Regions from separate parts of the Glutamicibacter sp. NPDC087344 genome, predicted to be linked through region 4. Evidence: riboswitches for the same ligand, from Rfam matches in the RefSeq annotation. Region 4 holds a riboswitch; each other region holds the start of a gene.
The links. A riboswitch is a leader RNA that binds a small molecule or an ion and turns the genes downstream of it on or off. The one in region 4 is predicted to bind S-adenosylmethionine.

Region 1 (7,140 bases), on a different contig from region 4:
CATCCCCGGCGGCGGCCGTCCCACGGTGACTGTCTCAAAGGGCCAAGACTTCGAATCGGTGCGCTGCGGTACCTGGGTCAAGCAATAACACCCAGTGGCGCGCATACCGTCATTGATCATCACAAATCAAAGGAATCATCATGAGCTACAACAATATGCAGCCTGCGCCTATGGCTCAGCACCCTGCTCCGTACCTGCCACCCAAGTCGTTCTTGACAACCTGGTTGCTGTCCCTGTTCTTGGGCGCCCTCGGCGTTGACCGCTTTTACCTGGGCAAGGTGGGTACCGGCCTGCTGAAACTGTTCACCTTCGGCGGTCTGGGCCTGTGGGCCCTGATCGACCTGATTATCATCCTCAGTGGCGGCATGACGGACAAGTTCCGCCGCCCGCTGGAAGGCTATGCCAAACACAAGGTGGTGGCCTGGATCATCAGCATTGTGCTGGTGGTAATTGGCGGAATCGGCGGTATGGTCAACGCGAGTACTGCAGGCTTTGACGGTGCGTCGTCGTCCTCGGCCATTGAGTTGCCAGCTACCGGTAGCGAAACCGAAAGCAAGGCAGCGCCGGCCGAAGCCAAAGAGGAGCCAGCAGCCAAGGAAGAAAAGGCTGAAACCTCGTGGCAGGAAGTGATTGTCCTTGACGGCAAAACCGACAAGTCCAGCAAGGTGTTTGAACTGACCGGTGCCGAGGCGCGGATGACCTACAGCTTCACCGGTGGCGAAGACATGGCCATTGGAGCCATCTACCTCTTGACCGAGGGAACCGACCTGATGAAGGACGGCGGACTCCCAGAAGTCATGCTTGACGGGCCGGTGGAAGAAGAAACCGCGCTGCACAAGTCGGCAGGCACCTATTTCCTTGACGTGACTGCAGCGAACTTCGACGGGTGGAGCATCACCATCGAAGAGAAGCGCTAACCAAAGGTTTCGTGTCTCGCCGTTGGGGCGGTGAGCACGGAAATGCGCCCGGGCGGGCTCTCATCATGGGGAAGAGAGCCCACCCGGGTTTTTATTGCATTGATGCCTGGTGTGAGGCAGAAGCTGAAAGCTTTAGTTCGCCGGGGTCAGAGTGACAGCGGTGGTGACCGGAACCGGGTTGGCGAACAAGTCCAAGACCGGGCAGTGGGCGTCAACAGCCTGGCGCAGTTCGTCATAACGCTCGGCCGTCTCCGGGCCGGTGATCTGCACGTCGAGATCAACCGAGGTGAAGCCCGGACGCACGGTTTTATCGATGCCAAAGAGGCCGCGCACATCAAGGTGGCCCTCGGCTACAATCTTCACGTCGTCAACCTGGATGTTCAGCTGCTCGGCGTAGAGGCGGTAGACAACCACTTGGCATGAGATCAAGGCGCCCAGCGCGTATTCAACAGGGCTGGCGGCAACGTCGTCTCCACCCAAAGCCGCTGGCTCATCCACGGTAAAGGTGTGCTTCCCGGCAACGATGTTGCTGGCCACCGAACCAAAACCTTCACCCTGCACCGTGAATGTCAGTTTGGCATTATCTGCGGTTGCTGAGATTCGTTCACCCCAACCGGTACCGGCCTGCTGCAGGCGTGCGGAACGATCTTCGGCTATGGAAAGAGTGGAAGCTGCGTTAGACATGAGGAATAAATCCCCTTTCTGGCGCAAGGGGCGCCATCGCTTACGAACCTGTCTTTCAGGTCCGTCGAATCATCACCTGGAGCACCCCGCACAATGACGCGAAGAGGGTTGCCGTCCAATCAGCCAGGGCTTATTCGATTGGAACTCGTGATTCAGTAGTTACTTTTCTACCGGTTCTCGGCATGCTGGGTAAATAGCCAACTTCACGATTCGTCACACGGCGAACTGTCGGTTCCCTCGATAGAATGGATGTGAATTTCCGCGATGTTATGGAGCGGACCTCTACCCGTGAAGTTGTGTGTATGGAATATCAGCTGACCCCCGTTGCCGCACAGACCCTGGTCACCGATTCGGAATTTACCGAAGGTTGGCGGCTTGCCAACGCGGGGCAGGTTGCCATCAACGAACGACGCAATACTCCGGGACTCTCTTTTATCTCCGGCTGGGTCGCAGGCTCTTTGGTGATAGTGCAGCTGTCTATCGAGGGAACCAACATCAGCTTCAGCAGCCGTTGCGAAGAGCACCCGGAGGAGTACTCCTGTGAGCACGTCGCCGCAATGCTGGTGGCGGCAACACAAATCAGCGGTGGAGGTTTTACCGTCTCTAGCGAGGTGAAGCCGGAAAACACCTGGAAAGCTCAACCCGCCCCCCAGTGGGCCCGCACACTCAAACGAATATTGCCCTCCGGACCCAGGGACAATGACGTCGAGGAAGACATTGAAGAGCAACCGCTCGGCCTGATCCTGAAGGTGACTGCCGGCACCAGCTACGGCCGGCCCACCCTTCACCTCAACGCGCGTCCGGCACGCAAGGGGGCGCGCAGCCCCTGGGTGCAAACCGGGGTGTCATGGCGTGGGCTGATGTTTGATGACCGGTTCCCCAAGGCGCAGCGCCGCGCGGTCAATGAACTGGTGATGCTCAGCGAACGCGCACAGCACGACCAGTACGGGCACGTCTGGGACACGTCCGAGTGGGTCAGCCTGAATAGGCTGCCGGGCAAGGATCTGCGTGAAGCCTTTGAGGTGATCCTTGAATCAGGAGTTCAGGTTGTCAACGGAAACTCCAACAACCGAAACGTGGTTTCCTTGTCCGAGCTCAAGGGCTCGGCCTTCCTCGACCTGCGACGTGGCGAGAGCGGGTTGACGATTGAAAGTGTTTTCCGCGGGCCACACGGCGAGGCCGATCACGTGATTGCTTTGGGCAGCCCTCCCTCCCTGGTGGTGTACTCCGACAAACCACTGGAAAAAGCTAAAGACCTGTCAATGGCTCCACTCGAGGACGCCGTGGCACACGAAATTCGGGACTTTCTCAGCATGGGAGCCATGCTGGTTCCAACCTCTGACATTGAAGACTTCGAAACGGAGTACCTCGATTCTTTGCGCCAGGTCGCGCCGGTGCGGAGCGCCGATAATAGCTACAAGGTGCCTGAGGTCCCGCGGCCGGTACTCCAGTTGCAGATGATTGACACCGAGTCCGGAATGAACCTTCGGTTCGCCTGGTACTACGGTTCTAAAGCTCCACGCCAGAAGTCGGTCGAGCACGAAATTATCACTTCAGTGCAGGACAAGCTCGGTGGGGATGAGCCTTTGGGCCGGCCGACCAAGAGCGGGGTCTTTCCAGAACAAAACCTCACCAAGTCCCAAGCCATCGAATTCATCATGTACCTGCTCCCGCTGCTGGAAGAGCACCCAGACATTCACGTGCTGGGAAATGACGAGGTACCGAACTACACCCTGAATTCAGAACCAGCCACGGTGAGCATCGAGGCGGGGGAGAGCACCGGCGACTGGTTTGACCTCTCGGTGGAGGTCTCCATCAATGGGCTGAAGGTCCCGTTCGCTGACCTTCTCTCGGCACTCACGCTGGGAGACGAGTACTTGGTTCTTGAAGACATGACCGTGATTCCCATTGACGGGCCGGAATTCCACCAGTTGCGCCAGCTGGTTCATGAAGCCGGCGAACTTGGCTCTGTGTCGGGCAACAGCATCCGCATCCACAAGTTGAGTATCGACTGGTGGCAGGAACTGGTGAATCTGGGAATTATCGAAGCCCAGGAAAACCAGTGGCTTGAAGCCGTGGCAGGACTGACCAACGGGGAACAGCTGGAGAAGGTCGAACTTCCCTCGTCGTTTAAAGCCGAGCTGCGCCCGTACCAGGAGCAGGGACTTTCCTGGCTCAACTTCCTGCGCACCCATTCCCTAGGCGGCGTGCTTGCCGATGATATGGGTTTGGGTAAAACCGTGCAGTTGTTGGCTGCCCTGGAACAGGCGCGAATCGAAAATCCGGATCAAAAGTTTTTGGTGCTCGCCCCAACCTCCGTGGTGGGTAACTGGGTGAATGAGGCTCACCGTTTCGCGCCTGAAATGCGGGTTCAATCTATTACCTCGACGGCCAAAAAATCTGGCCAGAACGTTCTGGATCAGATCGAGGATGCGCAGCTGGTGGTCACCAGCTACACCATCTTCCGTTTGTCTTTTGAAGAGTTTGAGCAAGCCGGATTCACGGTCATGATCCTTGATGAGGCTCAGCAGCTGAAAAACCACACCTCCAAGGGCTACAAACAGGCTCGCCAGCTGTCGGTCCCGTGCAAGCTGGTGGTGACCGGCACACCCATGGAAAACAACCTGATGGAGTTGTGGACGCTGGTCTCTTTGGCCGCGCCCGGACTGCTTGGCGGACAGAAGGCGTTCAAAGACAACTATCAGAAGCAGATCTCTGACGGGGATACCGAACGCCTGGAGCGCCTGAAAAAACGCCTGCGTCCATTTTTGCTGCGCCGTACCAAGGAACAGGTGGTCCCGGAGCTTCCAGCCAAAACCGAGCAGGTGTTGGAAGTTGAGCTGGACCCGGCGCACCGCAAGGCTTATGACCGTCGTTTCCAGCGGGTCCGGCAGGAAATTTTGGGTCTGGTGGATGATGACGTGGATTCCAACCGCTTCAAGATCCTCCAGTCGCTGACCCTGCTGCGTCAGCTGGCATTGGATCCTTCCCTCGTGGATGAAGGAAACGCTCCGAGCGCCAAGCTGGAGATGCTGCGTGAGCTCATGGAAGACGCGGTGGCCGAAGGACACAAGATTCTGGTCTTCAGCCAGTTCACCAGCTTCCTGAGTAAAGCCAAGGATATTGCCGAAGAACTGGGTATTGAGCACGGTTACTTGGACGGTGCAACCAGCGGACCCAAACGAAAAGACATGATTGATGGGTTCACCGCAGGCGACTTCCCGGTCTTCTTCATCTCGCTGAAGTCCGGCGGATTCGGGATCAACCTGACCACGGCCGACTACTGCATCCTGCTTGATCCGTGGTGGAATCCTGCGGCCGAGGCCCAGGCCATTGACCGTGCGCACCGTATCGGGCAGACCAAACCGGTGTACGTGTACCGGTTGGTGGCCAAGGATACGATCGAGTCCAAGGTACTGGCGCTTCAGGCCAAAAAGACCCAGTTGTTTAATGACGTGCTGGGTGAGGAAACTGCCCCGATGCAGTCCGGTGCCTTGAGCGCGGATGACTTCCTCGCACTCATGGATTGATACTTCGGCACTGTGCCAGTGCAAGCCTTGGTTTGAGGGATACTACCTGTACCCGGAGCCAAGGCTTGCGGCGTTAAACACGTGAATTAGAGGATCTCGTCCATGCTGTGGTTCAGCCGGTGCAATTGATCCCTGAAGCTCTTAAGCTCGTCGGTGTCCCAGTCACCCAGGTGGTGGCGTAGCTCTTGGCTCAGTACGCTGCCGCTGGCGAACCACTTCTCGCGTGCGGCAGGTGTTGCAGAGACCAGCTGGGCCCGGCCGTCACGTGGGTCGGGGGAGCGGGTGACAAGCTTCAAGGACTCCAAATGGTTGATCAACCGGGAGATGGTGGCCTTGTCCAGACGCAGTCGTTCGGCGAGCGCGCCTTGCTGCTGAGGGGCTTCCTTGATGACAACCGCCAGGATTCGGTAACCGGGATCTTGCAGATCGGGGTGGATCATCTTGGCACGGCGAATCAACATCTGACGAGCGCGCAATAGGATACCGGCGAATTCGTCTTGAACCATTTGCATCAGCTGTTCTTCTTGCATAGCTACCATTCTAAAGAGCAAATTGCATCGTTTGTGATTCGGTACGTTCTTTAACCACAAATGATTCATTTCTCATGATTCATGACGTCCAAATGGGCTGCGCTTTTGATCAGCTGTGCTGCGGTGGGTGGCGGTGTTTAAACTTTTGAGGGCAGCGGCCGCGGCCGCTGCCCTCAAAGGTTTTAGAGCTGGTTGCTGAGCATCTTGCCTTCGGCGAAGGCGTTGATGTTCTGCGCAATCTCCCGCACTCGCGAACCGAAGGTGTCTACGGTATGCCCCGAGTTGTGCGGGGTGGCGATGACGTTGGGCAGCTGTGCCCACCGGGTCACCGACTCCGGCGCGGTGCTTCCGGTTGGCGCATCCCACCAGACATCTAGCGCCGCCCCTCCGATGACCCCGGTGGACAGAGCGTGGAAAAGCGCTTCCTGGTCGATCACCGGTCCGCGGGCCACATTCACCAGCAGTGCGTGTCGGCGCATGGCCGCAAGCTCGTTGGTGCCGATCAGGCCGGTGGTTTCGCTGGTCAGTGGTACTCCGAGCACCACCACGTCGCTGGTGGCCAGCAGCTCTGGCAGCGAGTCCATCGACTTGACCCAGTCCAGTCCCGCCGGCAGGTTTCCGCCGGGTGTGCGGCGCACCGCCACGCTCCGGGCCCCCAAGGCCGAGCACAGGGCAAGGGTCTGCTCGCCAATGCCTCCGAGCCCCACAAACCCGAAGGTGAGGGTGCTGAAGGTCGGGTTCATTGGTGTGTCCGGTGTGGTTGCCACCGTCCGCCAGATCCCTGAGCGCAGTTCGCTGGTGGTTTCCATCAGCCGGCGCTGGTGCACCATGGAGACCATCACCACGTGTTCGGCAATTGACCGTTCGTGGTGTCCGGTGCGCGAAACCACGGTGCCGTCCGGCAGCTGAGCTACCGCCACGCGGTCAGCCCCGATCCCGGTGATGTGCACGTATTTCGCGGTGCACAGGGCGGCGTCCTGTGCTGAAAGCTTCGAGCACACCAGCACGTCGCAGGAGGCCAGCAGTGCACGTTGCTGCTCTGCTGGCAGTGCGGAGGCGAAATGCCAAACGTGCAGTGGGGCGTGGGCTTGGAAGTCCGCTGCCAGACGTTCAACAATGGGGTCGGTGACAACAACCCGCAGGCTGGTTACCACCGTGGGACTTTCAGCTCGTAGTCCGGGTTGATGGACTTCATGTAGGTGGTGTCATCACGTTTGGTGAGTCCCGCATCGAGGTACTGCTGGTGCATGCGGGCCAGTGCCTCCTCATCCAGTTCCACACCCAGCCCTGGCTTGGCCGGGACCTTGACCTTGCCATCAACAATTGAGAGCACGCCTGGGCGGATGACGTCATCCTGCTCAAGCTTCCATGGCCAGTGGGTGTCGCATGCGTAGTCGATGTTTTTGGTGGCGCTGGCCAGCTGGATCATGGCCGCGAAACTGATTCCGAGGTGGGAGTTCGAGTGCATGGACAACCGCA
Region 2 (7,140 bases), on a different contig from region 4:
GGCGCGCGCACCGAGAGATAGGTGAAATCCTGCGGCAAGTAGCGCGACAAACCCATGAGGTCTTCTTCATTCGAACCGTAGCCATGAAGGAACACCAACAGTGGAGTGCCGAGTCGGGATTCATCGTTGCGGGAAATCAACGCAACCGGAGCAGCTTCAGGAATAGTCATAGTAGTTCAAGCGTAGCGACCTCCGTCTCCCGGCAGTGCATCAAGTGACGCCACAAATCCTGATTACCGCCGCCCACCGACGAGTTTGAATACTGCTCGTCATGCAATGTGTTCACGCATTCCCGGTGGCGGGGGTTCTCCTTGATCAGGTTTTTTGATCAGCCTCAGGTGATTCCTCACGGACAAACCGGCAAATGCGCCCGTCGTATCCATCTTGCGCGACACTCCAGCTTTGCTGGAATGACGTCCACGGTCGTTCAACAGCCCCACCATCTCTCATGGGTTGGTCAACGGAGCGAACATGAAGCCTCATCCCGATGCACGTATTCGGCGCGGCAAACTGTTATTATCCAGGCATCGCATCCGGTCGCGCAGTTTTTTCGAATCGTTGACATAAGGTTACCAACGAGTAACAATTTAGCTTGTGGCTATTTCTTCAAGTTCAAACACCCCTGACTCCGAGAATCCCACGGTGCACCCTTGGCGCCGCTACGTAGCAATAGGTGATTCGTTCACCGAAGGTGTGGGAGACCCCGACCCGCAATCACCCCAGTCGTTTCGCGGTTGGGCTGACCGTCTGGCTCAGGAGCTAAGCCGCGGAGCCCCCGATTTCGCCTACGCCAACTTGGCGATCCGGGGCCGGCTGATCGGCCAGATCATCGAGGAGCAAATCCAGCCGACCATTAATCTGAAACCGGATTTGATTTCAATCTGCGCTGGCGGCAACGACGTCTTACGTCCGGGAGGAGATCCTGACAACATTGCCGACCAACTCGACTCCACGATTTCTCGGCTGAATTCCACCGGTGCCACAATCTTGCTGTTCACCGGGCCGGATATTCGGGACACCCCGGTGCTCGGAAGCATTCGCGGTCGCGTGGCGATCTACAACGAAAACGTACGCACCGTCGCGGCACGGTACGACGCCATCGTGGCGGATATGTGGGCCCTGCGGGAATTGCACCAACCGGCCATGTGGGCTGCCGACCGGCTGCATTTCTCACCGCTTGGCCATCAGCGGATTGCGGCGATGGCACTGGATGCGCTAAACGTCCCGCATACGCTGGACGCCAGCATTGATCCGGTTGAAGATCACCGCAGCTGGAAAGAGGCTCGCATTGAGGACCTGAACTGGGCCCGTGAGCACCTAGCCCCCTGGGTGCTGCGTCGCCTGCGCCACCAGTCTTCGGGCGATGGAATCACCGCCAAACGCCCCACCCCGATGCCGTTTGCCGACAGCGCCCCGAACGACTCGCTGGGTGCCGGTGACAGCACCCTCTGAGAACGCAAGCACAGGGCCGCGCCACCGATAACTGGTGGCGCGGCCCTATGCTTTATCCGGCTGTTAGTCCTCGTTGAAAACGAGGGTGCGCAGCACCCCTTCAAGCTGTGCGGCATCGGTCAAGAAGCCGTCATGCCCGATGGGCGACTCAATGTAGTGCACCGGTTTGGGGACGGCCAGCGACGCGGCAAGTTTCACCGACTGCTCCGGGAAGTACAAACGGTCCGAGCTCACCGCTGCCACCAGGACGTTAACCGCTTCCAGCCGGGCCAGCGCGTGGTCAAAGGATTCGTACCCGCGAGCCACGTCGTGGCTCATCAGCGCTTCGGTCAAAATCAGGTAGCTGTTCGCGTCAAAACGATTCACCAGCTTGTTTGCCTGATGATCGAGGTAGCTTTCCACCTGGTAGCGTCCGCGTTGCCCTTCGAAGGGGCCGTCCGGCACTTCGCCTTCTTGCGCCTTGCGGCCGAACCTGAATTCCAGCTCGGCCTCGGAACGGTAGGTCAGGTGCGCCAGACGTCGGGCCAACCCGAGGCCTTCATCCGGGCGCGACTGGTTCTGGTAGTAGTCTCCCCCGGCGAAATGCGGATCCAAGCGGATCGCCTGGGTCTGCACCTGCGCGAACGCAATCTGTTCGGCGCTGGCTTGCCCGGTGGAAGCCATAACCACCAGGTTCGCCACCTGCTGCGGGAACTCCACCGCATACTCCAGGGCACGCGCCCCGCCCATCGATCCACCGAGCACGGTGTGCCAACGAGTAACACCTAGCTGTGTGGCCAGTCGTTGCTCAAGGCGCACCGAATCCTTGATGGTGACAAAGGGGAACCGTGATCCCCACGCAACTCCATCCTCATCTAGCGAGGCAGGCCCCGTGGATCCATTGCAACCACCAACCATGTTGATGGAGACCACATAAAATCGGTTGGTGTCCACAGTGCGACCGGGACCAACAAAATCTTCCCACCAGCCGGCGGTCTGCGAATCCCCCTGGGAGACGTGGGCGTCTCCGGTCAGGGCATGCATCACGAGTACCGCGTTGCTGCCGTCGGCGTTCAGGGTGCCCCAGGTTTCATAGGCCAGGGTCACTTGCGGCAGATAACCGCCAAATTCAAAGGAGTACTCCCCCACGGACGCATGACGCAAAATGCCATGTGTTCCGTGGGTGAGTTCTTCGGTGTGGAGGGTATCTTCTGTAGTCACAATGGATGCCATACCTAGCGGGATTCCTGCAATTCCTTGCCTTCGAGTGCTGCCACAGCCTGGAAACCAAGCTCAAGATCAGCCAAAATATCGTTGATGTTTTCCAGTCCAACACTGAGTCGAACCAGACCCGGGCGCACACCGGCGGCCTGGCGTTCCTCTTCGGAGAGCTGCGCGTGGGTGGTGGAGGCCGGGTGGATCACCAAGGATCGGACATCACCCAGGTTCGCCACATGGGAGTGCAGCTGCAGCGCGTCGACAAACGCCTTTCCTGCTTCTACCCCACCAGGCAGTTCGAAGGCCAGCACCGAGCCGGCGCCGCGAGGTCCGTACTTGCGGCCACGCTCAAACCACGGCGAAGATTCCAGACCTGCGTAGGCGACCGTTTCCACGTCCGCACGAGCTTCCAACCAGTTCGCCACCTTGGTGGCGTTTTCCACGTGGCGTTCGATACGCAGCGAGAGGGTTTCCAGCCCCTGGGCAATCAGGAATGCGTTGAACGGAGCCGGCGCGGAGCCAAGGTCGCGGAGCAACTGCACCCGAGCCTTAAGAATGTAAGCCAGGTTCGCTCCCAGGATGCCGTTAACACCTAGGTCGCGGGCGAATACCAAACCGTTGTAGGACTCATCCGGGGTGTTGAAGCTTGGGAAACGTTCTGGGTCCTTGGCGAAGTCGAAGTTGCCCGAGTCAACAATGACACCGGCAATCGCGTTGCCATGGCCGCCGAGGAACTTGGTGGCCGAATGGATCACGATATCCGCACCCCACTCGATGGGGCGGATCAGGTACGGGGTCGCCAGGGTGCTGTCCACCAGCAACGGCACGCCAACCTCATGGGCGATGGCGGAGATCCCCTCGATGTCCAGGACGTCCTGGCGGGGGTTGGAGATGGTCTCTCCGAAGAATGCCTTGGTGTTCGGCTTGACCGCGTCACGCCACTCTTGCAGGTTATCCGGGTCGGCAACGAAGGTGACCTCGACTCCCAGCTTCTTCAGGGTGTGCTTCAGCAGATTCTGCGTTCCACCGTACAAGCTCGGGCTGGCAACCAGGTGGTCGCCGGCCTCGGCGATGTTCAAGATCGCGAAGGTGGTCGCCGCTTGCCCGGAGGACAGCAGCAACGCTCCCACCCCACCTTCAAGGTCGGCAATGCGGTTTTCCACGGCCTCGGTGGTCGGGTTGCCGATGCGGGTGTAGATCGGTTCCAATTCCTGCAGGGCAAACCGCGCGGCCGCGCTTTCAGCGGTAGGGAACACAAATGATGTGGTCTGGAAAATCGGCAGGGCACGTGCCCCGGTGACCGGATCAGGGCTCTGGCCCGCATGGATCTGACGGGTTTCAAACGACCAGTTGTTGCTCATGGCAGCCTCCAAAAGTTCTGTAACTATGGGGGTACACCACTGACACTCCACCAAGCAGAACCTCGATGAGGTTTTGCCAGAGGGGTAACCCGCGCTTGTCCTTTAAGCCGAATGACTCAAGGGCCAGGTCTTCACCCGGGGCACCCCACCGCGGTTGGAGGGTTGCCGCCCAGTAAGCCGGGGCTTGTTACTGGGACTCATGACCTGCCTCAAGTGTGCCTGAAAATCGAATATTTTGACAAGTTGACGCGGGCTTTGGAGACTCAATCGGTCATATTCACAGCAGATACCCCACCCGTCGCACAGAATTCGATGAGCGAATAATTCTTAGGATCACCTAAGTGGAGACTGGGATCACAATATTGTCATGATTGGCACATGATGAGGCTAGATCACGTTACGTACGCATGCGGCCCAGATGGGCTCTTGCCAACCGCTGAAAGAATTGCAGAGTCTCTGGGCTTGGAATTCGTCAAGGGAGGCGTGCATCCACGATTTGGAACTCGCAATGTAATTTTCCCACTCAAGCACAACCAGTACCTTGAAGTCGTCGAGGTGCTCAATCATCCAGCCAGCCTCAAGGCGCCTTTCGGCCAGGCCGTGCGCGCCCGCTCCGAACTGGGCGGCGGTTGGATGGGTTGGTGTGTCTCATTGGACGACCTCAGCGGCGCGGAGGAACGCCTGGGGCGCAAGGCTGTTCCGGGGAATCGCAAGTTCCCCGACGGCCGCGAACTCACCTGGCAGCAGATTGGAATCAAGGGCCTGATCGCAGACCCGCAGGTCCCCTACCTGCTGCGCTGGGATGACGGAACCGAAGAGCTGCACCCCTCACGAGCTCTGGAACCAACCGGTGAAATTAGCGAGATCAGCATTGCCGGGTCCCGCGACCGTGTGCTCGAATGGTTGGGCCAGCCCGAGAATGTGAATCTGGGCCCGGTCACCACCAAGTACCAGGCCCCCAACGGAACTCCGGGGATCCTTTCGGTAACCTTCGCTACGGCCAAGGGCCTGGTAGTGCTGTAGGACCGGAAAATGCACTAGCACCAAGGTAGGCGGGGACAATGGCGTCCCCACCTACCTTTGGTTTTTCCCTTGCCGCCGCTGAATCCTGATCCTAGATCCCGGGCAGTTCAACCACGTGGCAGGATTTGATGCCCTCGGCCGCCCGCTGCACCCACGCACGTTGGGACTGCTCATCCAGTGCCAGCAGGGCAGCTAGACTCTCGCCTTGGTCCGAATCGAAAAATTCGCGGTCTGCCTTGGTTGTCCACCATTGATACATCAGATTGGCCTGCTCCCACATCGAATCCTGCGCCGAGGGATATACCTGTTCCGAAGCGGTCGAGCCGTCTTCTGGCTCCAAGGTGTTCAGGCACTGCTCGCTGGGATTAATCGACAGGGACATCGCCAGATCCCACACCACCGATTCGGGAGAATAGCGGTCCTCGAAATCAAAACGAAGGCCGCCCGTTGCCTCGGCATGCCGTCTGCTGCTGGTGATCACCGCCGGCTGGCTGATCCCGGTAGCTGTTTCCAGGCGTTTGATGCCCGCGACAATATTGTGACCGCCCAGCTCCCATTCGCTGGCTTCGGCAGGCCAGAAACAGTACTCGTGGCCGTCTCCGGGCTGCTCGCACCTGAGTTGGGAAGTGCGGCTGACTTCTTGTTCGGCCCCGGCGCTCTGCGCCGCGAGGGCTCCACCGCCCCACAACACCGCCAGCGACACAACTCCGCCCACGCACAGCACCCGGCGCGCGAGCCGAGGCGTGCCCTTGGATTTGATGCAAATGGCCAGCGCCCCGAGCAGCGACCAGCCAAGATAGCACAGGACTACCGCCTGGACGACACCGGGATTCGGACCCGAGTCCTGGCTGCAGCATCCGGTGAGTCCGGCCATGTTGCTCAGCACCGGCCCAGGCGCCACGAGGGAAAACAGCTGAAGCCCGGCGAACAGCACCATGCTTGAACCAAGCGCCAGCCAGCGCGGCAAGAGCAATCCCAGCCCCAGTCCGCCGAGGCACAAACCAAGAATCATGAGCAGGGCGAGCAACGACAGGGCGAGGTCGGGGACAAAAAACTCGTACATCCGGTACATGACGGTGATATATCCCAATAGATAGGCGCCGGCGCCTATCACCAACGCCGGGGCGAGCAACCTCACGGATGTCACAACCACCTCGCGGGCGCCGCTGGCCCGGCTCAGCGCGGGACGGCCAAACCGGCTCCCCACCCAGGCCGCGTAGGTTCCCAGGATCACCCCGGCAAAAAGTACTCCGGCCGAGGAAGCGACACTCAGCCCTTCCGGGCTGATGCTTTCAGTCTCTACGGTGATCAGCAGCGCCAGCAGTTCGGTGCCAATGAGCATCGTCGTTAATGCCAGGCTGGCACGCGAGGAGCTCCAGAGCTCGGCGAATGGCATGTCATCCCTTCAGATCTCGACCGGAAAATCTTGTGTCAGCCACGATTTCATCCGTTTGGCGGATTATTTGTACCGGAGCAACTCTATCCGCTTTTCCTGATCAATGCGCCATTCGGCGTGCCATGAAGGGGTCTAGGGACTCAGTCTTTTGCCCAACACCGCAACTTCCTGGTGCTCGAATCCCGACTTTTCATAAAAATTGATGACCCCATCATTTTCCGTGCGCACCATCAGCTGCACCTTGACGCTGCCCCTGCGACGCAGCCAGGCTGTTGCCTCCTGAACGATGCGGTTCCCAATTCCCTGGGATTGCGCGGTGGGTTCTACTGCTACGTAGTACAGCCAGCCACGGTGTCCGTCGTCTCCGGCCATCGCCGTGGCGATCAGCCGCTCCCCCTGGACAAATGCCAGAATGGTGGACGTTTCGCTCACCAGGGCCTTGCGGGCATCGGCGTGCGGGTCATTCCACGGCCGGGTCAAACCGGTGCGTTCCCACAGGTCCGCGGCCCGATCCACCCAGGCCTCGGAGAGCTCAATAAGATCCATGCTCCAAGGGTACGGGTAGCTTACGCGCCTATGCCAATCGCTGGGCCGAGCACCAAATAACCGACAAAACCGATGGCATCCAGCAGGAAGTGCGCGATCACCAGCGGCATGACGCGGCCGTAGCGGTGGTAGAACCAACCGAAAATGACACCCATGATGACGTTG
Region 3 (7,140 bases), on a different contig from region 4:
AGGTAGGCAGGCATTGCCATGAAGCGCCGGTCCGGGCCGTCGCATGGCATACCCTCGTGGACCGGCACCTGGGGGAAGGTGATCATTGCGCCGTGGGAGTTGCCGTTCTCCCCGGCCATCCGGTAATCGCCGTTGCGCAGCAGGATCAGCGCTTCTTCCATCACGTCGGTGCAACGGGCAATGTCGGTGACGCCGGCTGCGATCATGTCTTGTTCGCTGAGGTAGCGGAAGTTGATGGTAGTCATCGTTGGTACCTTTCGGAGGTTTTGGTCAAGATTGTTCGTTTGGAAAAGTTCAGTGCTGCTTAGATGGCTTCTTCGCCGGTTTCACCGGTGCGGACCCGGATGATCTGCTCGAGGCTGGTGACCCAGACCTTGCCGTCGCCGATTTCCCCCTCGGCGCCGGTCCGCGCGGAGTCAAGAATGGTGCTCAGCGCGCTGTCCACCTTGGCGTCGGGAACCAGCAGTTCCAGGCGGATCTTGGTGCGGAAGTTCACCGAGTACTGCTGGCCTCGGTAGTATTCGGTGCGCCCGCCCTGGACCCCGCGGCCTTGCACCTCGGTGGCGGTCATACCGGAGAACCCTGCTTTCTCCAGTGCGGAGCAGACGGTTTCCAACCGGATCGGTTTGATCACTGCGGTAATAAGTTTCATGTCTCTGCCTTTCGAATCCCGGGCTTAGAACGGGCGGCTGTCGTAGGCGGTCTCTGCGTGAACCGAACGGTCCAGACCGGCTTCCTCATCCGCTTCATCGACGCGGATCGGGCGGATCTTGTTCATGACCCACAGCAGGGCAAAGGTCATTGTGAAGCTGTAAACCAGGGTCACGGAGATGGCGATCAGTTCATGTCCAAGTTCGGAGAAGGCTCCGCCGAAGAAAATACCTGCCATTTCTCCGGGGGCCGCCGGATTGGCGAAGAACGTGGCGAACAATGAACCGGTGATGCCGGCAATACCGTGCACCGCGAAAACATCCAGCGAATCATCGATACGGTGGCGGCGCTTCCAGGTTATCGCCCAGGCTGCCGCGGCGGCGGCCAGGAAACCAACCATGATGGCTCCGATGGGGCCAACCACATCTGCCACCGGGGTGATGCCCACCATGCCGGCAATTGCGCCGGTTCCCAGGCCCAGCATGGTGGCATGTCCATCACGGATACGCTCGATGGCGATGAAGCCGAGCATCCCGCCGCACAGTGAGAGCAAGGTGGTCAAAACCACGTACTGGGCGAGGAAGTTCGCGCCTCCGGCGGTGCCGCCGTTGAAGCCCATCCATCCGGTGGCCAGCAGGCCCACACCGATCATCATCAGCGGCAGGTTGTGCGGGCGTCCGGCCTGCTCCTTGCGCCGTCCCAGGACCACTGCCAGCGCCAGGCCTGCGGCACCGGCATTCATGTGCACTGCGGTGCCACCGGCAAAGTCATGGAAGCCCAGCTGGTTGCGCATCCAACCGCCCACGGTTCCGGCTTCCGGGTTGTCGAAAGCGAAAACCCAGTGTGCCAGCGGGCTGTAGACAACCAGGATCCACAGCGCCACAAAAACGAGCCATGATCCGAATTTCATACGTCCAGCGGCGCCCGAGGCCACCAGCGCGGCGGAGATCGCGGCGAACAATACGTAGAACGCGGCCCAGAAAGTCCCGCCTGCCTCGTCATCACTCATGAAGTCGGTGAAGAAGGAGAACTCCAGGGGATTTCCGATCAACCCCAGACCGCCTACGGAGTCGCCGAGCACTAGCCCGTGACCAACAACAACATAAACAACGCCGGTGACAGCCAGAGAGCTGAGCACCATCAGCATCATGTTCAGTACGTTGCGTCCGTTGAGCATGCCGCCATACAGCATTGCCAGTCCCGGAAACATCAGCAGAACCATGGCGAATGCCGCCAGTAGCCAAGCCATGTCAGCAGCTTCCATGACGGGACCCCTTTCGAAGAGTTTGTTTGCGAGTGACTTCAAACTATCGAGGCAAGGTTCCGCGGTGCTTTCGTTTCTGTTTCTGCAAGGAAACAGAATGTTTCGTCATTTGGTCCAGATATCGGTGTCGTGAAATCTGTGTAAATTGCGTGTCCCAGTCGGAAATATTATTGCCACACACTCCCGCCAGGCGTATTTTTGAGGACAGATTCATACACGCCAGAATGCGATTATTAGCGAAAAACTATATAAGAGATCCGTGAAATACTGGTGAAACATTTAGGACCCAGCCGGGAAATCGTGCCACCCTACACTGATCAGGTAACCCACGAATTTTCCGCCCTGGCACAAGCCGCCGGGGCGGTCCCAGGCTAATTGGAGTGTGTTTTGGAACCGTTGAAGATTGCCGTTCTACATATTCGCGACACCCGCGAGCACAACCCCGGCTTCCAGCTCGAACTGGATGAGCTTAATACCAATACCCTCACCCAGATTCATCAGACCGGGCACCTCCCGGAACTGATCTCTTCCTGGCAGCTCAGTTTGGAACAGCTTCAGCAGATCGTTGATCGTTCGGACGCGGTGATCATCATGGGTGGCGAGGATGTTGACCCGCAGCTATACAACGGACCACTTTCCTATCCGGGTTCCGGTTCCCACGAGCCGCAGGCAGACCGCACCCAGATCGCGGCCATCCACCACGCGATCGCCACGGATACTCCCCTTCTGGGGATCTGCCGCGGACTGCAGCTGATCAACGTTGCGCTGGGTGGAACCCTGATACAGGACCTTGACCCTGCGCTGGCCCACCGCGGCGAGGGAACCGATCCGTTCGCCCAGACCCATGTCAGTGTGGTTGACGACGAGTTGGCAGTGGACCTGTCCGCCCTCTCCGCGCACCAGTGCACCCATCACCAAGCCATCGACTCGCTTGGGGACGGACTTCAGATTGTGGCCAGGTCCGCTGATGGGGTGATTGAAGCGGTGGTTCACCACACCGCCAAGCTCACCGGGGTGCAGTGGCACCCAGAGCACTCGCAGACGGCAGACACCCAGCTGGGCCCGCTGATCCAGCGTTTGGCCCGGCAACTCGGCCACCACGCACCGGCACCACGTAACACCGCGGAAAATCAGCTGGTTGACGCCTAGTCGCCGCGCCCTGAGTTAATGCCGTGCGTCTAGACTTGAGGCATGGCATTGACTCAGTTAACGGTCGTGGATACCGCGGTCGACATCCTGCAACAGTTCGGATTGGCTGATTTGTCGATGCGTCGCCTGGCCAAGGAACTTGATGTCCAGGTGGGTGCCCTGTATTGGCACGTCAAAAACAAGCAGGAGCTGCTGGCTCAGGTAGCCGCGAAACTGCTGAACACCCCCGCATTATCCGTCCGGGCCGATGACTTCGCCACGCCCAGCGAGGCGGTGCTGCAGTTGATGCGCAAACTGTACCTGGCACTGCTGCCTATCCAGGACAGCCCCGAGGTGATTGAGGTTGCCAGCGCCATGCAGGTTGAATCCTTGGAGCCGGTGCTGCAGTTGCGTGCCTTGTTGCAGCAGGCCGGGCTGGGCGAAGACCAGGCGCGCTTCGGCCAGCAGTTGCTGTTGAATCATGTGTTGGGTTCGGTGGCCTACCGCCAGAACCTGATCCAGCTGGACGTGAATTCATCGGAAAGCGACGGGTTCGATTGGGGTCTGCAGCGGGCCGTCGCCGGGCTGCTGTTCCCGGAATCCGCTGAGCGTTTAGGCTAACCGAGTTTTCCGCCGGATAGTTCCAGATAACAGGCGGCGCACAACGATTCGTACCAGACGTCTTCACCGTCGATTGCCACCTGGTTCCCGTCAAACACCACCTGTTGCCCGACGCGACGGGTATTAAACATTGCCTTGCGCCCGCACCGGCAGATGGTTTTCAGCTCCTCCAGCGAGTGAGCCAACTCCATCAACCGGGCCGACCCCGGAAACGCATGGGTCCGGAAATCGGTGCGGATACCGTAGGCAAGCACCGGCACGTTATCAAGGACCGCAATCCGCAAGAGGTCATCAGCCTGTTCACGGCTCAAGAACTGGGCTTCATCCACCAGCAGGCAGGCCACCGGTGGTGCGTCAATGTGCGGAACCAGCGCCTGCGGGTCATCGCCGGAGGCCAGCGTGGCGAACTGCTCACGGAGGTTATCCATGGGACCCACAATCAGGTCCACGGCTCGGCTCAGGCCGAGCCGGGACACAATCGAGCTGTCCCCCTTGGTATCCACTCCGGGTTTGGCCAACAAGATCCGTTGCCCGCGCTCCTCATAGTTGAATGCGGCCTGCAGCAAACTCGTCGACTTGCCCGAGTTCATTGCCCCGTAGCGGAAATACAGTTTGGCCACGCTCGCCCCTCGCTAAATTCTTCGGCCTGCCAACGGCAGGCCACCTATGATTTTAGCCCTCCGGGCTCCGTGGAAGATGACGTGCCGTGTCGCCCGGCGAATCTTTGTGAAGCATCGATACACCTTGCGGGCAGAACTCTTCCATCCTGTCGGCATCGTTTTATACCATGAAGACAGCTTCACGAGATCTGATCGCTGGGAATCCACAAGGGTTCTTGGCAAGGCTCCGACCGATCAGGCGCCAACCCCACACAGTTGTACGGCGGGTGGCTCGGATGACGAAGCGGCCCGTGGCACACCAGGTGTTTCGGGCAAGGACAACAAGTTGCAAAGGTGTGTTCCCATGCACAACACCACATATGCAGGTTCCCTCGAAACCTCGAACCTGATCAATCCGCTGCCCCGCTTCGCCAACGACTGGATCAGCGCCTGGCTGCAATTCGACAGCGGAACCGGGCTGCTTCATATCGGCGCCGGGCCGCGCGAATGGATTCTTGAACCGGTTGACCCGTTGAAGTTGAGCTCCGCGGTGGATTCGGGAATCCAGGTTCAAGGGCAGTTCAATCCCGGACTGAAGATCGCCTTGATTCCGGGCTCCCACCAGCTGGTGGGAAGCTCATTTTTCCGGCTGCGCGCCTAATTCCGGCCCACGTCGGACCGGCGGGCGAAAACCAGCCAATACAACGCCGACATGACCAGCACAAACGGAACCCCGAAAATCAGAGTGAACTTGAATTCCGGGACAAACAGCGTAGTGAGCAGCAGCCCGCCAAGCAATACCGCGCCGAGGACGGAGGCTGCCGGGTAGCCCGGCAGCCTGAAGTTCAAGGTGCCCTGCTCAGCGCTGATCTGGCGGCGGAATTCGACGTGGGTTAACAGGATCATCAGCCAGGTGGCCAGCGCGCCGAAGGTGGCTAGGGACATCATCAACCCGAACCCGCTTTCGGGCGCCAGGCCAACGGCGAGGGCCGCCACGGCGATTCCTCCGCCGGACATCCAGACTGCGTGCACCGGGGCGCCGGCGCGGCTGGTGCGCTGGGCCAGTTTCGGTGCGTGTCCGGCCGCGGCCAGCGAATGCAGCATCCGGGTCGCCGCGTACAGCTGGGCGTTCATGGCGGATAACGCGGCGATGATCAGCACAAAATTCAGCACCGATGCGGCGAAAGGAATACCCACCTGGTTCATCACGGTCACAAAGGGCGACCCGCCGGCTACCAGCTCGCTGGTGGGGGCAATGGCCAGGATCAGAGCCATGGTCAAAACGTAAAACAGCAACAACCGCAGGAACGACACTTTAAACGCCTTGCGTACCGCGAGCTGAGGGTTGTGCGCCTCCGCGGCGGCAATGGAGATCGCTTCGATTCCCATGTAGGAGAAGATCGCGACGATCACCGCGCTCCAGGTCCTCGAAAGGCCATGAGCGAAAAAGCCCGAGTCAACGGTGTAGTTGGCGAATCCGAAACCGTCGTGCGGATCATGGAAAACCAACCAGGCGGCGATGATGATAAACGCGATGACCGCGAACACCTTGATCGCGGAGAACCAGTACTCGGTGGTTCCGAAGACCCTCACGCTGGAAAAGTTCACCGCCAGCAGGGCGGCAGAAAAAAGCAGCACCCAGAGCAGCCCGGGAACCTGCGGGAACCAGAACTGCATGTACTCCCCGATGGCGCTGACTTCCGTGCCAACCGCGAAAATCAATGCGGACCAGTACATATACTTGGTCAGGTAGCCGGCGTAACGGCCAAGATATTTTTCGGCATACACCCCGAATGAGCCAGCCACCGGTTGCTTGACGGTCATTTCGGCAAGCGCTCCCATGACCAGCAGCGCAATCACCCCGCCGAGCACATAGCTGAGGATCACCGAGGGACCTGCCATCGCGATGGCAAGCTTGCTCCCGGCAAAGAGCCCGGTGCCGATGGCGCTGCCCAAAGCGATCATGGCCATCTGCGCTGGAGAAAGCGACTTCTTCAGGCCGGTGCTTGGCCTCCCGGTTCCAACCGGCTGTTGCGCCACTGCTACTCCCTACGACGTGCCTAGGCGGCGCGTGGAATCTGCACACACGCCGCCACTAAGCGTACTCGGGAGCCAAAACCCCGGATTTCCGTTGAAGATCCGGGGTTTGGCAGATTGCGCCTAGGTCACGGCGTTTCGCAGGGAGTACTCTTCGCGTTGCCAGGCGTTGGTGTGCAGAATCTCACGCAGGATCTGCACCGCATCCCAGATATCGGTGCGCGAGATGTACAGCGGGGTGATGCCAAAACGCAGCACCTCGGGTTCGCGGTAGTCACCGATCACGCCCCGGGCAATCAGGGCGGCCATGATTTCGTAACCGTGTTTGTGGCGGAAACTCACGTGGCTTCCGCGCTGGGCATGCTCGCGCGGGGTGACCAGTTCAAACCCGAATTCTGCGCAGTGGGTTTCCACCAGCTCAATCAACAGGTCGGTCAGCTCCAGCGAGGTCGCCCGCACCGCGGCCATGTCGGCTTCCAACGCGATATCCAGGCCCACCTCGATCATGGCCAGGGATGTCACCGGTTGGGTGCCGCACATAAACCGGCGCACGTCCTTGGCCGGGGTGTAGCTTTCCTCCATGGCGAACGGCGCGTTGTGGGACCACCAACCGGACAGTGGCTGCCAGAACCGGTCATGGTGGCGGGCATTAACCCAGATGAAGGCCGGGGAGCCGGGTCCCCCGTTGAGGTATTTATAGGTGCACCCGACCGCGTAGTCTGCGTTCGCGCCATTCAGGTCCACCGGGACGGCACCGGCCGCGTGAGCCAGGTCCCACACCACAAGGGCTCCTGCGTCATGGGCGGCGGCGGTGATCTCAGCCATGTCCCACATGGAACC
Region 4 (7,140 bases):
ACAGTTCATGTCAAAGGCATTAAAGAGGATTTCACGCTGCGGGTTCGTTGGCTGGTTCTCACTCATGGTGGTGCCCCTTATTCGTAGTTCTGCGGTAGAAGTTTGTTGGGTGTGCCGTGACGGCTAGATGGTGTAGGCCTGGGATGGGCCGCCGAGTTCGCCGGTGACCGAAAGCCGCTGGGGCTGAACCCCGTTGATCTCATAGTCGCCCACGATGCGGGCCTTGTAGATGGCAGGGTTGTGGGTGGCGATGGTGCGGGCGTTGCGCCAGTGCCGGTCCATATTGCAGCTGCTGCGTGTGGAGGAGGCGCCCAAACCGTCAAAAAGTTTGCTGGTGGCGCCGATGACCAGCGGCTGCACAATCGTCTGCGCCCGGTTGGCGGCGAGTTCACACACCGCAAAACGCTCTTCGGCGTTCAGGTGCGTATCATTCAACGCCGATTCGACCTCCAGGACGGCGCCGATGACCACCGAATCCGCGGCGAACACCTCCGCGGAGACCTCCCCCACCAACTGCAAGACCTGCGGTTCGCGGTGCACCGGAACACCGGTGCCGGTGCTGAAGCTGCGGGTGCGCGACTGGACGGAGCTGCGCATATCGTTCAGCGCCGCCCGGCCGATGCCTGCCTGCACCGCCATGAGGACCAGCTGGAAAATTGCGGCTTCGGGATCATTGGGGTTTTCAGGCATGAAGCTGTCCACCGGAACCTGGTGGAATTCGGTGGTTCCGGTGCCGGTCAGTCCCTGGCCGAACCCATCCCAGTCGTCCAGGATCTTGACCCCGCTGTGCTGCGTTGAAACGACGGCGATCTGCCGCCCCGGGCGTTCGGGGTGGGCCACCGCGACGGTGGTCCAGTCCGCGAAGATGGTTCCGGTGCAGTAGAACTTTTCACCGTTGACTACCCAGCGGCCGTCCACCTGGCTTGCCTTGGTGTTCAGGGCGCCCAGCGCATTTCCGCCCTTTTCGGTGTAGGCGTTGCCGACAATCTGCCCCGCCGCAATGCGGGCGAACCACTTGGCTTGCAGTTCCGGGTCTTCCAAACGCAGCACGTCTTCAACAAATGCGATGTGCGCCCGCCAGAGCTGCCCCACGTGGGAGTCGGCCTCGGAAAGTTCAATCAGCAGGCGAAAAACGTCGCTGAGCCGGGCGCCGTGGCCGCCTTCCGAGACCGGCAGCCGCAATGCGCCGAATCGGTCTCGGTTAAGCAGTCCAACCTGTTCAAAGGGCAGGATGCGATTGCTGTCCCGATCCTTGGCCCCGGAGGCGATGTGCGCGAATACCGGGCGGAAGATTGCTGCCAGACGCTCGTAGTCCTCGTCGGCTCCCGGACCCGGCGTCACCTTCAGCAATTGACGGGTCGGGCGTTCCTCGGTGAACTGATCCAGCTCCAGAGCATTACCGGCCCCCGGCGTGCTCAGCGCGTTAAAGTCCACCTCAAAATCGTTTTGGGGTGCGCCAAAAGACATACAAAAGTCCTCGATTCTTTCCATCGATCCTGGCGGTAGCACCGTCCCTAGGGTGGGTGGTTGCTGCGGCGTCGTCGAGCCAGATCTCTCGGCCGCTCTGGATGGGTCGTAATCATTTGTAGCCGTAATATTCGGGCTAATCCAAGCCCCGAAGTCATATTTCGTCGCGGAAAAGACCCAAACTCTCCAGCCCGGCTAACGCCCATAGCGACAAACCGCCGAAGATGAGCCACACGTGAGGCGAAAAAATCGATCAAACCAGCATTCAATGAAATAAATAACGAAATTTCTCACAGTTTTCGCCGGTTGATCGAAGAATTTTCATGTTACGCAAGATTTGCATCAAAATCGTTCGAATGCGTGTAATAGATACGTAACCATCCCGAGCGGCCGAGAGATCTGGCTCTATGACGCCGCAGCAACCACCGTTGGATTCACGGATTCACGGCCGGTGCTACCGCCAGGACCGATGGAGATGATCATGGCTACTGCCTATGCCTTGCCTCAGCAAACGGCTACCACCGGAACATCCAGCGCGCTGTCCGTTGACTTCCACAATGTCTCGCGCACCTTCACCACCAAGAAGGAACAGCGTCTGGTGCTCAGCGAGGTCAACCTGCACATCGAGGCAGGACAGGTTGTGGCAATCCTCGGCGCCAGCGGCTGCGGCAAGTCAACACTGCTGCGTTCGGTCTCCGGCCTGGACCATCCCACGGGTGGCGCGGTGCTCACCGGGTCCCGCGAGGTCAACGGAATCAACGAGCTGTGCGCGGTGGCCTTCCAGGAGCCGCGCCTGCTTCCCTGGCGTTCGGTTCGCGAAAACATTGCGCTGGGCCTGGCACCGAAAACCGCCAAACACGATGGTGCCGAACTGATCAACCAGCTGCTGGAACTCACCGGGCTGACCCAGGCCGCGGACCTGCGGCCACGCGAAATTTCCGGTGGTATGGCGCAGCGAGTTTCACTGGCCCGGGCCTTGGCCCGCCGCCCCGGGGTGCTGCTGCTGGATGAACCCTTCGGAGCGCTGGATGCACTGACCCGGCTGAAAATGCAAGATCTGCTGCTGTCCATCCATGCATCGTTGCCCACCACCGTGCTGATGGTGACCCACGATGTCGACGAGGCGCTGACCCTCGCGGACCGCGTGATTGTCCTAGGACGACCCGAGGGACAACAGGGCGCCACGGTGATCGAGGATCTGAAATTGGCGGCCTCCCACCCACGCAGCCACAGCGATGAAAAGTTCATCGCGCACCGTGCGCACCTGCTCGGGTTGCTGGGTGTAGATCCCACCAACCATTAATCCGGGCGTTCGCCCCGCACTGACTCTTTTTGCACGGTTGTGTTCGCACAACCGCTACACTCGCACGCACAAATCAAGGAATTATTGATGTTCGCACACCGTTTCACCCGCCGCTCAGCCCTCACCTTGACCGCCCTGGCAGTTGGCGCCCTGGCCCTGACCGGTTGCGCCGGCGAGAACGCCGCCGCAGACGGCAAAACACTGTCCATCGACTTCGCCACCTACAACCCGCTGAGCCTGGTACTCAAGGAAAAGGGCTGGCTGGATGAAGCCGCCAAGGAACAGGGCGTCAGCATCGAATGGATCCAGTCCGCCGGCTCCAACAAGGCCAACGAAGCACTGCGTGCGGATGCCGTCCAGATCGGTTCCACCGCCGGCTCGGCGGCGCTGCTGGCTCGCTCAAACGGCTCCCCCATCAAAACCATCGCCCTGTACTCCCAGCCCGAGTGGGCTGCGCTGGTGGTCAATGAGGATTCCGATATCACCGGCCCGGCAGACCTGAAGGGCAAGTCGGTCGCCGCGACCAAGGGCACCGACCCCTACTTCTTCCTGCTGCAGGCCTTGGAAGAGGCCGGGCTGAGCGAAAAGGACATCACGCTGCAAAACGTGCAGCACGCGGATGGCCGCACCGCCCTGGCCAATGGTTCGGTGGATGCCTGGTCCGGCCTGGATCCGATCATGGCCGCCGCTGAGCAGGACGGCGCCAAATTGGTCTACCGCAACCTGGATTTCAACACCTACGGTGCCCTCAATGCCCGCGCGGACTTCATTGAAGAGAGCCCGGAGCTGGCCCAGCTGGTGGTTGATTCCTATGAAAAGGCCCGTGAATGGGCTGTCGCAAACCCGGATGAAACCGCAGACATCCTGGCCGAGGTTGCAGGGTTGGATACCGCAGTCGCCAAAACCGTGATCAGCGAGCGTTCAAACCTGGATGTCGACACCGTTCCGGGCGAAGCCTTCACCACGGTGCTGCGCAACATCGGACCAACCCTGGTGGCCAGCGGCGACGTGTCCGAGCAGAAATCCGTTGACGAGGCGCTTCAGACCCTGGTTGACGACCAGTTCGCCGCCAAGGCCAACGCCGAAAACGTCTCCGGAGAATAATCCCCATGTCCAGTCCAACCCAGCTCTCCGAACCAGCTGGCACCACCAGCAAACGATCCGCGCAGGATAAACCCGGTTTTGCCGCCAAGATCCTGCAGGCTCCCAAGTGGTTGCTGTCATTAATTCTTCCCGTGGTGATCATTGCGGTGTGGCAGTATGTCACGGTCAGCGGCATTGTGGCTCCGTGGTCCCTTCCTACCCCCGCAGCGGTCATCGCGGCCGGCGGAGAGCTGTTTGACGGCGGGGACCTGAGCAAACACATCGGCATTTCCACCCAGCGAGTGCTGTTGGGCTTCGCGATCGGTTCATTGCTCGGGTTGCTTTTCGGTGCCCTGGTTGGCTTGTCCAAGCTCGCCGATGCGCTGCTGAGCCTGAGCATCGGCGCGCTGCGTGCGGTGCCTTCACTCGCGTGGGTTCCGTTGCTGGTGCTGTGGATGAAGATGGGTGAGGATTCGAAGGTCACCCTGATCATCATCGGCGCATTTTTCCCGGTTTTCACCACGGTCTCCTTGGCCCTGCGCCACGTTGACGCGCATCTGGTGGAGGCGGCCCGTTCCTTCGGGTTCAAGGGGCTCCGGCTGTTGCGCACGGTTCAGCTTCCGGCGGTGGTCCCCTCGATCTTCTCCGGACTCCGGCTGGCACTGGCCCAAGCATGGCTGTTCCTGGTGGCCGCCGAATTGCTCGGCGCCTCCATGGGGCTTGGCTTCCTGCTGACCGATTCGCAGAACAACGGACGGCTTGACCGGCTGATCCTGACCATCATCCTGCTTGCAATCTTCGGCAAGATCACCGACGCATTGCTTTCGGTCGCCGAACGTTGGGCCATCCGGCGCTGGACCTAAAACCGGTTGCAGGACTACCCCCTCACTAATCCATTTCTCACCGCCCATTTTCAACTCAAGGAAAACTGCAATGACCACCGAATTGGCATCCAACACCGCAGCCGCACCCAAGGAAGCCCGCCACGAATTCTGGGACGAGGCAGCAAACCTTCTCGATTGGGAAACCCCCTGGCACACCACCAGCCAGATCATCCCGGCCGATCCGCAGGCCCAGCGCGGACCCCAGATTTCCTGGTACCTCGGCGGCACACTCAACGCGGCGGTGAACTGCGCCGACCGGCATGTGGCCGCTGGCCAGGGTGAGAAAGTCGCACTGTATTTTGAGGGCGAGCCGGGCGACCGCATCACGGTCACCTACCAGAACCTGCAGGATCGGATCTCCCAGGCCGCCAACGCCCTGCGTGAACTGGGCATCACCAAGGGCGACCGGGTGGTCATCTACCTGCCGGTGCTTATCGAAACGGTGGTGATCACCCTTGCCTGCGCCCGCATTGGCGCCATCCACTCCTTGGTGTTCGGCGGTTTCTCTGCCGAGGCACTGAAGTTCCGGGTGGAAGACACCCAGGCGAAGCTGCTGGTCACCACGGATGGGCAGTTCCGCCGCGGAAGTTCGGTCCCGGTGAAGGACAATGCGGATATCGCGGTCTCCGGTGAGAACAGCATCGAAAAGGTGCTGGTCATCCGCCGTACCGGTGATGAGATCGCGTGGAACGCCGAACGCGATGTGTGGTGGCATGAGGTTGTTGAAACACAGAGCACCGAACACCGCGCCGAGTACTTCGATTCCGAAACCCCGCTGTTCATCATGTACACCTCCGGCACCACCGGACAGCCCAAGGGGCTGGTGCACACCACCGGCGGTTACCTCACCCAGGCGGTCTTCAGCTACAACCTGCTGTTCGCCAACCCGGATGAGTCCCAGCGTGAGAATGATGTGCACTGGTGCACCGCCGACTTGGCGTGGGTTACCGCGCACACCTATGAGATCTACGGGCCGCTGTCCAACGGCGCCACCCAGGTCATCTACGAGGGTGTGCCCAACGCGCCGCACCCAGCACGCCATTTCGAAATCATTGAACGCTACCGGGTGAGCAGCTACTACACCGCACCTACCCTGGTGCGTTCCCTGATGGGCTGGTTCCCGGACGGGATTCCCGCCGAGTACGACCTGTCCTCCATCCGGCTTGGCGGCACGGTGGGTGAATCGGTGAACCCCGAAGCGTGGCGCTGGCTGCGCGCCCAGGTGGGGCGCGATACCCCTGAAGGCATCGCCATGGTTGACACCTGGTGGCAGTCCGAGTCCGGGGCCACGGTGCTTTCCCCGCTGCCAACCGACAGCCATTTCAAACCAGGCTGCGCGGCTCGGGCCTTGCCCGGGGTGAGTGTGGACATCGTGGACGCCGAGGGCAACACGGTGCCGGCGAACCAGCAGGGAAACATCGTGATCACCGAAACCGGGCCGTCGATGGCGCGGACGGTCTGGGGCAATCCCCAGCGTTACTACACCAGCTACTGGCAGCAGTATGTCTCCCAGGGCTGGTTCCTGGCCGGCGACGGCGCGCGCTTCGATGAGGATGGGGACATCTACATCCTTGGCCGCACCGATGACGTGATCAATATTTCCGGCCACCGACTGTCGACCATCGAGATCGAATCGGCCTTGGTGACCAACCCGGGGGTCGTGGAGGCCGGTGTCTGCCCAACTCCGGATGCCAAAACCGGGCATGCGGCCACCGCATTTGTGGTTCCGCTGGACAAGTCCCTGATCGCGGTGGACCCCGACGAGGCAACCGCCGCCCGGCAGGCGCAGTTCATCACGCAGCTGCGCGCAACGGTCACCGAACAGATCGGCCCGATCGCCAAACCGCGCGATGTGGTACTGGTTCCCGACGTGCCCAAAACACGCTCCGGGAAGATCATGCGCCGCCTGCTGACCCAGCTTTTTGAGGGAAGCACGCTGGGTGACACCACCAGCTTGCAAAATGAGCCATGCATCCCCGAGATCAATGAGATCTGCCGCGCCCGCGGCTGAACACACAAAGCTCGATAACCATCAAGGCTGGCCGGGCCCGTGCATGATGCACAGGCCCGGCCAGCCTTAATATATGGATCTTGCCATACCCTGAAGGTTAAGACTTCTCGCGGTCCTCCGGCTCGGTATCCACCGGTTCGGTCAGGATCCGCACCTGCGGTGTCTCTTGGGCCTTTTCGGTGGCATCCGGTGCCAGCTTCCTCGCCTCGACCACCGGAATTTCGGTGGTCATCAGGCTGAACCCACTGCCTTCGTGTTCATCTACCGCACGCGAAACAGAGTTTTCCAGCACCTGGCGTGCCACGGTGCTGCGCAGGACCAACGGGTCTTTGCTCAGGTCTTTCCAGATAGCGACGCACAGCAACAGCATCACTACGACAAACGGCAGGGCT

Region 1: it holds a riboswitch for S-adenosylmethionine, as region 4 does, so the genes downstream of both, ACIOWL_RS07820 (OsmC family protein) here and ACIOWL_RS11735 (acyl-CoA dehydrogenase family protein) in region 4, are expected to answer to the same signal.
Region 2: it holds a riboswitch for S-adenosylmethionine, as region 4 does, so the genes downstream of both, ACIOWL_RS06415 (bifunctional o-acetylhomoserine/o-acetylserine sulfhydrylase) here and ACIOWL_RS11735 (acyl-CoA dehydrogenase family protein) in region 4, are expected to answer to the same signal.
Region 3: it holds a riboswitch for S-adenosylmethionine, as region 4 does, so the genes downstream of both, ACIOWL_RS18270 (hypothetical protein) here and ACIOWL_RS11735 (acyl-CoA dehydrogenase family protein) in region 4, are expected to answer to the same signal.

Annotation. Positions count from the first base shown of each region.
Region 1 is NZ_JBIUXY010000004.1:44,250-51,389, forward strand. It holds gene ACIOWL_RS07810 (hypothetical protein) at 1-88, shown strand, start outside; gene ACIOWL_RS07815 (TM2 domain-containing protein) at 141-917, shown strand; gene ACIOWL_RS07820 (OsmC family protein) at 1,050-1,601, opposite strand; SAM riboswitch class IV at 1,633-1,754, opposite strand; gene ACIOWL_RS07825 (SNF2-related protein) at 1,904-5,131, shown strand; gene ACIOWL_RS07830 (MarR family winged helix-turn-helix transcriptional regulator) at 5,218-5,661, opposite strand; gene ACIOWL_RS07835 (2-hydroxyacid dehydrogenase) at 5,844-6,815, opposite strand; gene ACIOWL_RS07840 (glucarate dehydratase family protein) at 6,809-7,140, opposite strand, start outside.
Region 2 is NZ_JBIUXY010000003.1:244,042-251,181, reverse strand. It holds gene ACIOWL_RS06430 (alpha/beta hydrolase) at 1-170, opposite strand, end outside; gene ACIOWL_RS06425 (SGNH/GDSL hydrolase family protein) at 601-1,452, shown strand; gene ACIOWL_RS06420 (homoserine O-acetyltransferase) at 1,516-2,664, opposite strand; gene ACIOWL_RS06415 (bifunctional o-acetylhomoserine/o-acetylserine sulfhydrylase) at 2,667-4,010, opposite strand; SAM riboswitch class IV at 4,097-4,215, opposite strand; gene ACIOWL_RS06410 (VOC family protein) at 4,389-5,033, shown strand; gene ACIOWL_RS06405 (hypothetical protein) at 5,125-6,429, opposite strand; gene ACIOWL_RS06400 (GNAT family acetyltransferase) at 6,562-6,975, opposite strand; gene ACIOWL_RS06395 (CPBP family intramembrane glutamic endopeptidase) at 6,996-7,140, opposite strand, start outside.
Region 3 is NZ_JBIUXY010000012.1:55,125-62,264, reverse strand. It holds gene ACIOWL_RS18300 (tyramine oxidase subunit B) at 1-245, opposite strand, end outside; gene ACIOWL_RS18295 (P-II family nitrogen regulator) at 305-652, opposite strand; gene ACIOWL_RS18290 (ammonium transporter) at 677-1,915, opposite strand; gene ACIOWL_RS18285 (gamma-glutamyl-gamma-aminobutyrate hydrolase family protein) at 2,303-3,064, shown strand; gene ACIOWL_RS18280 (TetR/AcrR family transcriptional regulator) at 3,107-3,664, shown strand; gene ACIOWL_RS18275 (thymidine kinase) at 3,661-4,284, opposite strand; SAM riboswitch class IV at 4,462-4,608, shown strand; gene ACIOWL_RS18270 (hypothetical protein) at 4,628-4,924, shown strand; gene ACIOWL_RS18265 (amino acid permease) at 4,921-6,303, opposite strand; gene kynU (kynureninase) at 6,424-7,140, opposite strand, start outside.
Region 4 is NZ_JBIUXY010000005.1:367,331-374,470, forward strand. It holds gene ACIOWL_RS11730 (LLM class flavin-dependent oxidoreductase) at 1-66, opposite strand, end outside; gene ACIOWL_RS11735 (acyl-CoA dehydrogenase family protein) at 124-1,467, opposite strand; SAM riboswitch class I at 1,485-1,575, opposite strand; SAM riboswitch class I at 1,842-1,943, shown strand; gene ACIOWL_RS11740 (ABC transporter ATP-binding protein) at 1,949-2,770, shown strand; gene ACIOWL_RS11745 (aliphatic sulfonate ABC transporter substrate-binding protein) at 2,858-3,874, shown strand; gene ACIOWL_RS11750 (ABC transporter permease) at 3,880-4,716, shown strand; gene acs (acetate--CoA ligase) at 4,787-6,748, shown strand; gene ACIOWL_RS11760 (BCCT family transporter) at 6,846-7,140, opposite strand, start outside.